DNA from 2 places in the Arthrobacter sp. zg-Y750 genome. Region 1 is predicted to be linked to the other one. Evidence: riboswitches for the same ligand, from Rfam matches in the RefSeq annotation. Region 1 holds a riboswitch; the other holds the start of a gene.
The links. Region 1 has a riboswitch for cyclic di-AMP ahead of LOC57_RS12360 (NlpC/P60 family protein). Riboswitches for the same ligand answer to the same signal wherever they lie in the genome.

Region 1 (6,286 bases):
CGGTCCGGGAGCCGGCGCACCACATCCACCTTGCCGCCGAGCATGGACACCAGCTGCGGCAGCTGCGGTCCGAAGGTATCCCGGACCTGGCCCGGTTCCGGGAGCCCCGCATCAATCACTTCATCACCGGTCAGCAGCAGGGACACCCGCGGTGAACGCAGCACCGGCAGCGTGTCGTGGCCGCAGACGGCGGCCAGGGCAATATGGGCAGGGTTGAGCAGCTTGCCTGCGGGGATGGTGGTCTCTCCGGCAGATGCCTCTTCCCCGGCGGGCCGGATGTGCTCCCCGGCGGCCGGTTCGGATTCGCGGGCCCGGTCGTTGCGGGTCAGGCGCGGCGGCGTGGTGTTCGAAACAGAGCCGCTCTCGGACCGCAGGACGGCGTCGGCGCCTTCGGGAATCAATCCGCCCGTGAGGATTTTCACGGCTTCCCCGGGCTGCAGCGCCCGCCGCCCGGACTCCTTGTGGATCTGCCAGCGTTCCACTTCCGGTTCCTCCTGGGTGATGACCGTCCAGGGCGGAGGCCCGGCTATGGCCCAGCCGTCCATTGCGGCGGAAGCATAATGCGGGACGGGCTGCAGCGCGGAGGTCTCCAGGGCAAGGATCCGCCCCAGCGCTTCGTCCAGTGGAACGGTTTCGTAGGGCAGCGGGCGGGCGGCGGCATAGGCCGCGTGCCGGGCCTGGGCCCAAGACGCATTGGGTTGTGCGGGCAGGATAACGGGAGCGCTTTTTTCACTCATTGCGCATCCCCTTCGTCTGCTGCGTCCCGGCATTCGGCGGCTGCCACCGCCATGGCCGAACGCATGGACGCGGCGTCGGTCGCCTGTCCGCTGCCGGCAGCCAGTCCCGCTGCGTACCCGGCAATAAAAGTGGTCAACGGCGCTGCCGGCCGCACCACGTTGTGGGCTGCGGCCGCAGCGAGGTCAAGCACGGCGGAGATATCCACGGGTGTCCCCTCGAGCTCCAGTGCCTTGAGCAGTCTCCCGCTCCACGCCTCGAGTTGTTCCTGCTGGCTTGGCATTAGTGCTCCTTCGCTTCGCTGGACGATGCTGTTAACGCGGTTCCTTCGGTGCTTACGCCCAAGATCCGCGCGTCCGCCCAAGTGTCGACATCGGCGGTACTCATGGGGGGAACATCAACACCCCTCCATTGCACCCTAGCAAGCAGAGCCTTCATGGACATGTTCGTCAGGCCGCCGGGTGCATGGCCGAGGACGGCCTGACGAAGGTCTGCGGTCCGGTACAGGCCCGCCAGCGGCTGGCTCCTGCCGTCAGCGTCAAGGGCCAGAAGGGTGGAGTCGCCGTCGGAATCATCGCTGCCGGCCGCATCCAGGAGGACTCCGGCCGCGGAGGCAATTCGCGGCATATCGCAGGCCAGGACCAGCGTCCAGTCACCCGAGGCGGGCAGGGCTTCCAGCCCCGCTGCAACAGCGGCTGCCGGGCCGCCGAACTCCGGTTCCTCCCGCACCAGCACGGTTTCGCGGGACGCGTCCTCAAGCAGCGGCAGCAGTGAGCCCGGTCCCACTACGGCCACACGCCGGGCCCCGGCAACCGCGTCCAAGGTGGTTTCCAGCAGGGTGCGCCCACCGGTACGCAGCAGTGCCTTGGGGCTGCCGCCGAGGCGGGAGGAACGGCCGCCGGCGAGGATTACGGCGTCGTACACCGGAACAACGGGCATCAGGCGGCAGTGTCGTTCTGCAGGAAGGGGTCCCATTGCGGTGACGGACGCTCCAGTTCGCGGATCTGCCAGCGCGCTCCACGGGGCGCCTTCGGGGAAATACGCAGCTGCCAGCCAAGCTGTGCCAACGTCCTGTCGCCCTTCGTATTGTTGCAGCGCAGGCAGCATGCAACCAGGTTCTCCCAGCTGTCATCGCCGCCGCGTGAACGGGGAACAACATGGTCCACCGTGGCTGCCGCCTTTCCGCAGTACGCGCATTCGTGGTTATCCCGGCGCAGCACGCCCCGACGGGTGGCAACGGTGCCCTCCCGGTACGGGACCCGGACGTACCGGTGGAGCAGGATAACCGAGGGTCTGGGGAGGATTTCAGAGGGCCCGACTACCGGCTCGCCGCTCTCCGCCACCACACTCGCTTTCCCGCTCAGGACCAGCACCAGCGCGCGGCGGAAGGTGATCACGGCCAGCGGTTCATATCCAGCATTCAGAACGAGAGTGCGCATGCACATACCTCTTCGTCGGCCGTCCATGAGCCAGTGAATACTAGACACCGGCACACTTACGGCACATCGGATTGTCTATGCAAGAGTATGACGGGAATGCAGTCTTGGCCATTTTCGGGGCCGAAACCTTGCCCTGGGCGCTGGCGCCTTCTTCCGCCGTCCGGGTCCGTCCCCGGGGACGGACCCGGACGGTTAACGGCAAAAGCTCCCCCCGAAGGAGGAGCTTTTGGCCGGAGAGAAAAGCCGTTATCCGCCTACGCGGATGTAGACGCCGCCCGAGCCGAGTTCTGCCGGTGCCACAACGGTGCTGTTGCCGTTGAAGCCGCCGTGCACGGCTTGGCCACCGCCTACGTATACGGCAATGTGGGCCAGGCCCATGCCGCCGTCGGCGTAGTAGATCAAGTCACCGGGCATGGCCTCGGCTGCGCTGACCGTCCGTCCAAGGGACAGGTAGCCTGCAGGCCATCCGTGGAAGTTGATCCCCGCAGCCGCCAGGGCATTGGTCACCAGCATGGTGCAGTCCTGGTTGACGCCCAGCTGGGCGTAGGCTGCTGCAGCAATGGTGGCGGCCAGCCCTGAGGGGCTGCCCTGCGGTGCCGGTGCGGCGGCGGTGTTGACCCCTGCCGCCGGAGCTGTGTTGGATGCCGGACGGGCAACCTGCGCAGCACCTGCGGCCGGCATTTCCTGAACCTGGAGAGCGGTCTGCGCCTCTTCCACCACAGGGGCTGCCGGCGCCGACGCGGGAGTGGTGCCCGCAATGCCTTCGAACTCAAAGTGAAGCACAGCTTCTGCAGACACTTTGTCGAGCTTTGCTGCCGTGAGATCCAGGGTGCTCGTCTGGACATCCCGCAGGGGCTCCGTGCCGGAAGCATTGGCGGCCACACCGGTGGTGAGGACCAAGCCTGAGGCAGCTGCGATAACGGCAGCCTGGCGGCCAACCGTTCCTGCGTTTGCACTGACCGCACCTGCAAGGGCGTTCAGCGTGCTGGTGCGTTCAACCGGCGCCCGGTGGCGGGCGCGCTCAATTGTCGAGGTCATGATTGTTCTCGGAGACCAGGGCTTAGGAGACGCGGACGAAGCTGTAGCCGTGCAGGTCGGAGAGGCTGTGCAGACCGGTGTTCATACCGTTCAGACCGCCGCTGATGACCTGTCCGTTGCCAACGTAGATGGCGACGTGGGTAGCACTGATGACCAGGTCACCGGGAGCGGGGCTGCCAACAACGGTGCCGTACTGGAAGAACTGGCCGGGAGCCAGGTCGCCGACGGACTTGCCGACGGAGCGCAGGGCCTTCTCGACCATGGCGGTGCAATCCTGTGCCACGCCGATCTGGCTGTAAGCCGAGGCCACGAGGCCGGCGGCCACATTGCCCGGAGCTACGGCGTCAGCGGCCGGTGCTGCGGGAGTGGAGGATGCGGTCTGTACTGCGCCGTTTGCAACAGGTGCGGCAACACGGGAAGCAGCGGCACGCTGGGTTGCTGCTGCCTGCTGGGCCTGAGCCTCAGCAGCTGCTGCGACTGCGGCTTCTTCAGCTGCTACCTGTGCACGGTAGTCTGCGCCGGAGGTGGAGCTGGGTGCTTCCATGACCGCGAGCTTTACGTCCGCGTCCGCATTAGCCTTGACTGTCCCGGCTACAACGTTCAGCGGGGTGGATTCGAGTGCCTGGCGGTCCATGCTGACGGACGCTGCCTGTGCAGGGAGTCCTGCAGCCAGCACGAGGCCGGATGCTGCCACAACGACGGCGGCCTGACGGCCTACCATGCCTGCGTTGCTGCTGACTGCCTTGGAAAGTGCAGTGATCGGGTTGGTCTGAACGGTGGCTGCGCGACGGCGGCCATGAGCGTGTGATGACACAGGTTTGCCTCTCCCAATTGCCTACGAGGTGAGCTGTCGGATTCGGATGGGAGTCACCCGGTTGCCAGGCCTAAGGCCATTTGCAACTTAACCCCAAGGGCTTCTTGCGAAACCCGAAATTGGTTCCCCCGCCTCTGCCATGCGATTCTGCGAACGGACTTCAAACAGTGGCAGAGCTAGGCGATCTGTTCGAAGGTGCCCGATCTTTGGCCAATCGGGCACGAGGACGAGCGTACAGCAACATTTGCGCTATGTCACGTTCCGGTCACGAAATGATATTCGTGCGGTTACAACCAGTTCAGTGGGTCCACTACTTCGCCGTTTACCATGACCTCGAAATGCAGGTGGCAACCCGTGGAAGAGCCCGTTGTTCCGCTTGCTCCCACCAGGTTTCCGCGCTTGATTTCGCTTCCTACCGACACGGAAATGGCGGAGAGGTGGTTATAGGTGGTTTCGACCCCGTTGCCGTGGTCAATGACAACGCGGTTGCCGCCGCCGTAGGGGTGCCAGCCGGCAAAGACCACTTTTCCGGAAGCCGCTGCGTTTACTGCGGTGCCGCAGGTGGCGGCGAAATCCTGGCCGTTATGCATTTCCCCGGCTGCGCCCGTAATGGGGCTGACGCGGTGGCCGAATCCCGATGTCTCCACCAACGCAGAATCCAGCGGGGTGGACAGCGTGCCCTTGGCGGCCGCGGGGACCGCATGGGACCCTGCTGCCACGCCGACGGAAGCCAGCTTGGCGTCCGGGTCATAGCTGCTGCTCAACCCGGCGCGGGCAAATCCGATGTTCGCGTTGGCATCCGCGGAGACCGGCGTGTCGGCTGAAACCGGCTGCGGCTGGACGGGATCATCAGCGGCCGCGGAGGTGGGCAGCGCAGCGGTGAGGATCAGGCCTGATGTGGCGGCGGTGATGGCCACCTTCTGGGCGGCTCCACCCATGGACAGGGTTTTTGTTTCAACCCGCCTGCGCCCGGAGGGCGGGGAGCTGCGCCGGCGGGCGGGCGCAACAGGGGCAGCCGCACGGCGGCGCCCCGAAGCAGCATGCTTCGACAAGTGTTTCCCTCTCTTGGAACGCCTGCGAAGTTAGCTGTCGGATTCGAGTAGAGAAACTCGGCCCTCGGCTCACCGCCGGCACTGCGTGCTTCTATGCACGTTTTGCCGCCGGCCTCCGGAAGGCTTCACCCCAAGGCAGTTCTACTGCCGGAAATTGGGTCCTCCGCCCCTGCCTGACGAGTTTGGTGCTCCGGTCCGTTGGCAGGGCTCGGCGGACAGACCGGATAACGATGGTGTTTCAACGTCGGAATTCACTATAGGGTAAATGTCCCAAAAGTAACCATTCCGTTACCCGGCGTGTGCCACAAAAACATGTGCGGCCACTTCTGCCGGCAATTCAAGCGCTCCTTCGATGCCGGGGACACGCACGGAAATGTAACCGCCTACGACTTCGGCGGTGATTTCCGCACCGGGGCGGAGCCCGGCTTCATCCAGCTGGGACAGCAGCTCCGGCTCCACCTGGATGGGTTCGGCCAGCCGCAGGAGGGTCAGCTTGGATCCTGCCTCTACGGCAGCCACGGCAGAGACCAGGTCATGCACGCCCTGGTGGAAGACCGGTGCCGGCTCTCCGCCGATGCCCTCGAGGCCTGGAATCGGATTGCCGTAAGGGGATTCCGTGGGATGTCCCAGCAGCTCATACAGCCGGCGCTCCACGCGCTCACTCATCACGTGTTCCCACCGGCAGGCCTCGTCGTGGACGTAGGCCCAGTCCAGGCCGATAACGTCCGAGAGCAGCCGCTCCGCGAGCCGGTGTTTGCGCATCACCTCGGTAGCGCGCCGGCGGCCCAGTTCCGTCAGTTCGAGCCGGCGGGTTCCCGCCACCACCACGAGGCCGTCACGCTCCATCCGGCCAACGGTCTGGGACACGGTGGGGCCTGAGTGCCTCAGCCGCTCGGCAATACGTGCCCGCAGCGCCACAATGTTCTCTTCTTCCAGCTCCAGGATGGTCCTGAGATACATCTCAGTTGTGTCAATGAGATCCGTCATGACGGGCCGCTCCTAGTAGAAGGCAAGAGGACAGCGGCAAAACGCGCTGCCCGGGTCTACGCCAACACGTTAGCCTACCGGCCGGACCGCCCGAAAATTGCGGGCTTTCCGCCACACATCCCTGTGGCGGCGGTCATAAACCGTCCGAAAGAATGCGGTGCGGCAGAATGGAAATGCAGACGCGCTTTCCTTTCGACACGCTTGGAGCGACACAATGGGCG
Region 2 (6,286 bases), on a different contig from region 1:
CAACGTCCTGTCCACGGTGAACATCCAGCACATCGATTCACTCAACGACGTCATTGAGCAGATCACCGGCACCCTGCAGGCCGAAACGGTGCCTGATGCCGTGCTGCGCGAGGCGGACCAGGTGGAGCTGGTGGACCTGGCCCCGCAGTCCCTGCGGGGCCGGCTTTCCGAAGGGTGCATTTATCCGGCTGAACGGGTGGACGCTGCCCTGTCCAACTATTTCCGGCTGGGGAACCTGACGGCACTGCGCGAGCTGGCCCTGCTGTGGCTGGCGGACGAAGTGGATTCGGCGTTGAACCGGTACCGGGCCGAGCACGGCATCAACCGTAAATGGGAGGCGCGGGAGCGGGTGGTGGTGGCCCTGACCGGCGGCCCCGAAGGGCACACCCTGCTGCGTCGCGGTGCACGGATTGCCGCCCGTTCCGCGGGCGGCAAGCTGCTTGCCGTGCACGTTTCCGGGAACGACGGGTTGAGCGGCCCGCAGCCCGGCGAGCTCGCGGCCCAGCGGGCGCTGGTGGAAAAGCTGGGCGGCAGTTTCCACCAGGTGGTGGGCAATGACATTCCGCAGGCCCTGGTGGACTTTGCCCGCGGGGTCAACGCCACGCAGCTGGTGATCGGCGTCAGCCGCCGGCCCCGGATTGCCGCCCTGCTGTCCGGTCCGGGGATCGGGGCGACGGTCATCCGCGAGTCGGGCGACATTGATGTGCACATGGTCTCCCATTCGGCCGCTGCCAGGACCCTGGTGCTGCCGCACCTGGGCAGCGCCCTCTCGATGCGCCGGCGCCTGCTGGGCTTCGCCTTCGCGCTGGTGGGCGGTCCGCTGCTCACCGCCGCCCTGGTGGCCGCCCAAAGCGCGGAAACCATTACCGGCGACGTCCTGAGCTACCAGCTGCTGGTGATCCTTGTGGCCCTGGTCGGCGGTATCTGGCCCGCATTGTTCGCCGCGCTGCTCTCGGGCCTCACCCTGGACTTCTTCTTCATCTCACCGCTCTACACCGTGACGGTGGCCACGCCGTCGCACATGCTGGCGCTGGGACTCTATGTGGTCAATGCGATGCTGGTCAGCTACGTGGTGGACGCTGCGGCGCGGCGCGCGCGCACCGCCCGGCGCTCCGCCTCGGAATCAGAGCTGCTCGCATCCGTGGCAGGCAGCGTGCTGCGCGGCGAGGACGCCCTGGCAGCATTGGTGGGACGCACCCGGGAGGCGTTCAATGTCAGCGCGGCCCGGCTGCGGGTGGACGGAGCGGATCTGTACTCCGACGGCGACTGGCCGGACAAGGCCGAACCCGAAGACCCTGCGTTCACCCGCCTGCCGGTAGGGGAGAACGGCTTCCTGGACCTCTGGGGCCGTGAACTGGCTGCCTCGGACCGCCGGCTGCTGGCGGTCATCACCGCGCAGCTGGAGGCAGCACTGGAGCACCGGGAACTGACCGAAACCGCGCGCGGCCTCGGCTCGCTGGCCGAAGCCGACAAGGTCCGCACGGCCCTGCTGGCCGCCGTCGGGCATGACCTGCGCCGGCCGCTGACCGCCGCCACTGCTGCCGTCACGGGCCTGCGCGCTACCGACGTCACCTGGTCCGAACAGGACCGGAATGAGCTGCTGGCCACGGCGGAAGAGTCCCTTGCCTCGCTGTCCGGCCTGGTGACGAGCCTGCTGGACGTCAGCCGGCTCCAGGCCGGGGTGGTGGGCGTGAGCCTGGCACCGGTGGACGTGGCCGACGCGGTACTGCCGGCACTGGAGGAGCTGGAACTGGGCCCCGCCGAAGTCGAGCTGGAAATTCCCTCCGTCCAGCGCACCGTCACAGCTGACCCGGTGCTGCTGCAGCGGGTGCTGGTGAACCTGCTGGCAAATGCAATGCGTTTCAGTCCGGAGGGCAGCAAGACGGTGCTGTCCGTCAGCGAGTTTGCCGGCCGGGTGGAAATCCGCGTCATAGACTCGGGTCCCGGTGTTCCCGAACAGCGGAAGGGGGAAATATTTGTTCCCTTCCAGCGGCTGGGGGACACGGATAACTCCACCGGACTGGGGCTTGGCCTGGCACTGGCAAAAGGATTTACGGAAGGAATGGGCGGAACACTGGAAACCGAAGACACCCCCGGCGGCGGGCTGACCATGGTCCTCTCGCTGCCGGCTGCAGCACGGGTTTCCATCCCGGGACGGTCCAATCGGGCGGTGGCGGGATGAAGATTCTGATAGCGGACGACGACGTCCAGATCCTGCGCGCCCTGCGCATCACCCTGGGCGCGTACGGGTACGAGGTAGTGACGGCTGAAAGCGGCAGCGCTGCCATCCGGAAGGCGGTGGACACGCATCCGGACCTGCTGGTCCTGGACCTGGGAATGCCCGGGCTCAGCGGGATGGACGTTATTGAAGCGGTCCGCGGGTGGAGTGCGGTGCCCATCCTGGTGGTGTCAGGCCGGGTGGACCCGGCAGACAAAGTCCGCGCCCTGGACCTGGGGGCTGACGACTATGTGACCAAGCCGTTTTCCACCGAGGAGCTGCTGGCCCGGATCCGTGCCCTGTCCCGCCGGGTGCCGGCCGCCGCCGGGCCCAGCGAGATCACGTTCGGCGCGGTCCGCGTGGACCTGGCCGCCCGGCGGATCGCCCGCCTCAAGGACGGCGCCGACGTCCGGCTGACGCCTACCGAGTGGCGCTTCCTCTCCGAACTGCTGGCCCATCCCGGGATGCTGGTGACCCAGCAGACCCTGCTGCACAACGTGTGGGGTCCCGGAACAACGGACTCCGGCTACCTGCGCCTGTACATCGGCCAGCTGCGGCGGAAGCTGGAGGCCGATCCGGCCAGTCCCGCCCACCTGCTGACCGAACACGGCATGGGATACCGGTTTGTGCCCTGACGGCCCGCTCCGGTCCGCGGGATTCCACAAGGGCCTGGGCAGATAACGTCAAGGACACTTAACAACAGAGCGTCCGTTCCCGGGAAGGGAACGGACGCTCTGTTTGGTCAGCGGACTAACGCCTGCCGGCCGTGCGATAGGGCGGTGAAGCCTTATGCGCGGTAGAACACGGGGCCGGAGCCGACGTTGACGGACTGGACTACGGTCTGGTTGCCGTTCCAGCCGCTGTGGATGGCTTCGCCGTTGCCTACGTAGATGGCAATGTGGGCCAGGCCCATGCCGCCGTCGGCGTAGTAGACCATGTCGCCGGGCTCCGGGGTGGAGACCTGGGTGCCGTATGCCGCCAGCTGGGCGGGAGCAAGGTCGCCTACGGAGTGGCCGGCGGCGCGGAGCGCAACCTCAACCAGCACGGTGCAGTCCTGGGCTGCGCCCAGCTGCGAGTAGGCCGAGGCCAGCATGATGGCGTTGGTGCCGCCCACCGGTGCAGCGGCCGGAGCCGGAGTCACGGAGGTGGCCTGCGTGCTGATCACGCCGGTGTTGGCGGCAGCGGCCTGGACCGGAGCGGCGTACGCCTCGGTGGAGTAGGACGCGGCAGCGTAGCTGAGCTCGGGGGCAGCAGCAGCGCCGTCACCGGACAAGGCCACAACGTCACCGGGGTAGATGACGGAGGCCATGGACAGGCCGTTGAGGGAGAGGATGTTCTCCAGGCTCGTACCGTAGGTGCTGGCGATGGCACCGAGGGTGTCACCGGCAACTACGGTGTGGGTGGAAGCGGCAGCCGGAGCGGCCACGGGAGCAGCCTCAACTACGGGGGCGGCAGCCGGAGCAGCCGGAGCAACCGGTGCGGCGGGTGCCGTGGTCTGGGTGGGTGTGTAGTTGTCGTTGGAGACAACGCCGGCGGAGGCCGGTGCTGCCATGCCGAGCATCAGGCCCGAACCTGCGGCGACAACGGCTGCGGTGCTGCCGATAGTCCGTCCGCGGGTAGCGGTGGCCAGTGAGATGGTGGACCAAACGCCGGTGGTCTCGGCGCGGTGGCGTCCCTGGGACTTGTTGAAAGACATGTAGATAACCTCTCCCGATACCTGCGAGGTGAGCTGTCGGATGCGGATGGGAGTCACCCGGCCGACCGGATTGAATCCGGTTTGGCTTAACCCCAAGGATTCAAGGAACCCATAATTGGTTCCCCCGCCTCTGCCGTGGTGTTGCGTTCTGTGGACCCCGGACCAGCGGCAGAGCTAGGTAACAAGCCCGGGGGAGCCGCATCAGAAAGCGGCATGCGTTCAACCATACGAGACGGTTACGGTTGGATAACCATTTAGTGAGCAGCTTCTCTGGAGGGTGTGAGTGGCGCCGCTGTGTGCTAGGCGCAGGTATTTACTTTGCTCCTGTTTAGTCACTCTGGCACCGGAAATTCCGGGCCGTTCCGTCTCGGTCCGGCTGCTGCGGGGCCGCATCCGGGTGGCGGTGCGCCCGGGAAGTGATACGTGTGTGGTTCCTGATGCCCCTGATGGCTTTTCCGCTACCCCGCAGTCCTGTGGCCTTCGTCGCTTTTTCCTTCCGCAGCAGCCCGGGCGCCCGTGTCCGCGCGTAAGATCGTTAGGTCGCCTTCCAATCGGTGGCGGCGCGTATCGGAGAAAACAGGAGAACGCAGTGGCTGGCAGCGGTCAGAAATTATGGACCAAGGGATTTGTGCTGGCGATCATCACCAATCTGTTCCTCTCAATGGTGTTCTACCTGCTGATGACCAGCATGGCCCTGTATGCCGTTGAGGAATTCGCGGCCTCGGACAGCGCCGGCGGCTTCGCATCCGGCTCCTTTGTTATCGGCGCCCTGCTGGCCCGGGTTTTCGCGGGCAAGTTCCTCGACTTTGTCGGACGGCGCCGGCTGCTGATTGTCAGCCTGGCCGTCTTCGTTGTGGCCGCGCTCCTGTACATCCCGGCGGACAGCCTGGCCCTGCTGCTTACCGTGCGGATCATCCACGGTGCAGCGTTCGGCGCGGCCAGCACGAGCCTTTCCGCGTCCGTGATGGGGCTAATCCCAATCAACCGGCGCGGGGAAGGCACCGGCTACTTCGGCATTTCGACCACACTGGCCACCGCCGTCGGGCCGTTCCTCGCCGTCATGCTGGTGGATTCGGTGAGTTACCGCGCCCTCTTCCTGGTCACCACCGCCTGCGCCGCGGTCGCACTTGTCCTGTCCCTGGTGCTGCGCCTGCCCGAGCGCACGCCCACGCCGGAGGAACAGAAGAACAAGTGGCGGATGCACCTGACGGACATCATTGATCCCGGAGCCTTGTCCATTGCCTCCGTAATGTTCATAGCCGGCGCCGCCTACGCGGGGGTCCTGTCCTTCCTGAACTCCTACGCCCAGTCCGAGGGCCTGGTCCTCGGTGCCAGCCTCTTCTTTGTGGTCTATGCCGCGGTGGTGCTGGTGTCCCGGCTCTTTGTGGGACGCATCCAGGACCGCCACGGCGACAATGCCGTGATTTACCCGACTCTGGTGTCCTTCGCCGCCGGCCTGGCCCTGCTTGCCTACGCACCCAACAACGCCGTTCTGGCCGTGGCCGGGATCTTCCTGGGCTTCGGATTCGGCGCCCTGATGCCGTGCGCCCAGGCGATCGCCGTCAGCATGGCACCGGCGCACCGGATCGGGCTGGCCACCTCCACGTTCTTCATCCTCATGGACGCAGGCATTGGCGTGGGGCCGCTGCTGCTGGGCATGCTCCTGCCGGTTACCGGGTACCACGGAATGTACTGGGTGCTGGCCGCCGTCGTGCTGGCATCCACCGTGCTGTACCACTTTGTGCACGGCCGCAAGAATGTCCGCCCCGGCACACCGGTGGATCCCAAGCTGGGCGTTCCTGCCGCCTGACACGGTAACCTCGTGGATCACAGGTCCTTAGAGGGGAAGCAGGCCCATGGCACGTGAGGAAACCACCCTGACCGTTCCCGGTCCGGAAGGGGAGCGGCAGGTCCGCATCTCCAGTCCGGGGCGGGTGCTCTGGCCCAAGCCGGGTATCACCAAACTCGACCTGGCCCGTTACATGGCCGAGGTGGGCGAGGCCTTCATCCGCGCCAACGGCGACCGGCCGGTGTCGCTGGAACGCTTTCCGGAAGGCATCGGCGGCGAAGTCTTCTTCTCCAAGAACCCGCCGCGCGGCATGCCGGACTGGATGCGAGGGGTCACCGTGAAGTACCCCAGCGCCCGGTCCCATCCGCAGGTGGTGCTGGACGAGCCGGCCGCCGCCGTCTGGGCCGTGCAGATGAACACCGTGGTGTTCCATCCGTGGCCGTCCCGGGCGGAAGACACGGACAACCCGGACCAGCTGCGCATAGACCTGGACCCGCAGCCGGGAACCGATTTCAACGACGCCGTCCGCCCGGCCCAAGAGCTGCGCACCATCCTGGCCGAGGCCGGCCTGGAGGCATTCATC

Region 2: it holds a riboswitch for cyclic di-AMP, as region 1 does, so the genes downstream of both, LOC57_RS08945 (C40 family peptidase) here and LOC57_RS12360 (NlpC/P60 family protein) in region 1, are expected to answer to the same signal.

What each region holds. Positions count from the first base shown of each region.
Region 1 covers NZ_JAJJOC010000016.1:316,418-322,703, forward strand. The annotation lists gene LOC57_RS12335 (molybdopterin molybdotransferase MoeA) at 1-737, opposite strand, end outside; gene LOC57_RS12340 (DUF6457 domain-containing protein) at 734-1,018, opposite strand; gene mobA (molybdenum cofactor guanylyltransferase) at 1,018-1,674, opposite strand; gene LOC57_RS12350 (HNH endonuclease) at 1,674-2,174, opposite strand; gene LOC57_RS12355 (NlpC/P60 family protein) at 2,421-3,212, opposite strand; gene LOC57_RS12360 (NlpC/P60 family protein) at 3,235-4,026, opposite strand; cyclic di-AMP (ydaO/yuaA leader) riboswitch at 4,030-4,188, opposite strand; gene LOC57_RS12365 (M23 family metallopeptidase) at 4,314-5,078, opposite strand; cyclic di-AMP (ydaO/yuaA leader) riboswitch at 5,082-5,276, opposite strand; gene LOC57_RS12370 (metal-dependent transcriptional regulator) at 5,367-6,065, opposite strand; gene serC (phosphoserine transaminase) at 6,280-6,286, shown strand, end outside.
Region 2 covers NZ_JAJJOC010000013.1:239,926-246,211, reverse strand. The annotation lists gene LOC57_RS08955 (ATP-binding protein) at 1-2,182, shown strand, start outside; gene LOC57_RS08950 (response regulator) at 2,179-2,853, shown strand; gene LOC57_RS08945 (C40 family peptidase) at 3,006-3,914, opposite strand; cyclic di-AMP (ydaO/yuaA leader) riboswitch at 3,919-4,072, opposite strand; gene LOC57_RS08940 (MFS transporter) at 4,504-5,724, shown strand; gene ligD (non-homologous end-joining DNA ligase) at 5,771-6,286, shown strand, end outside.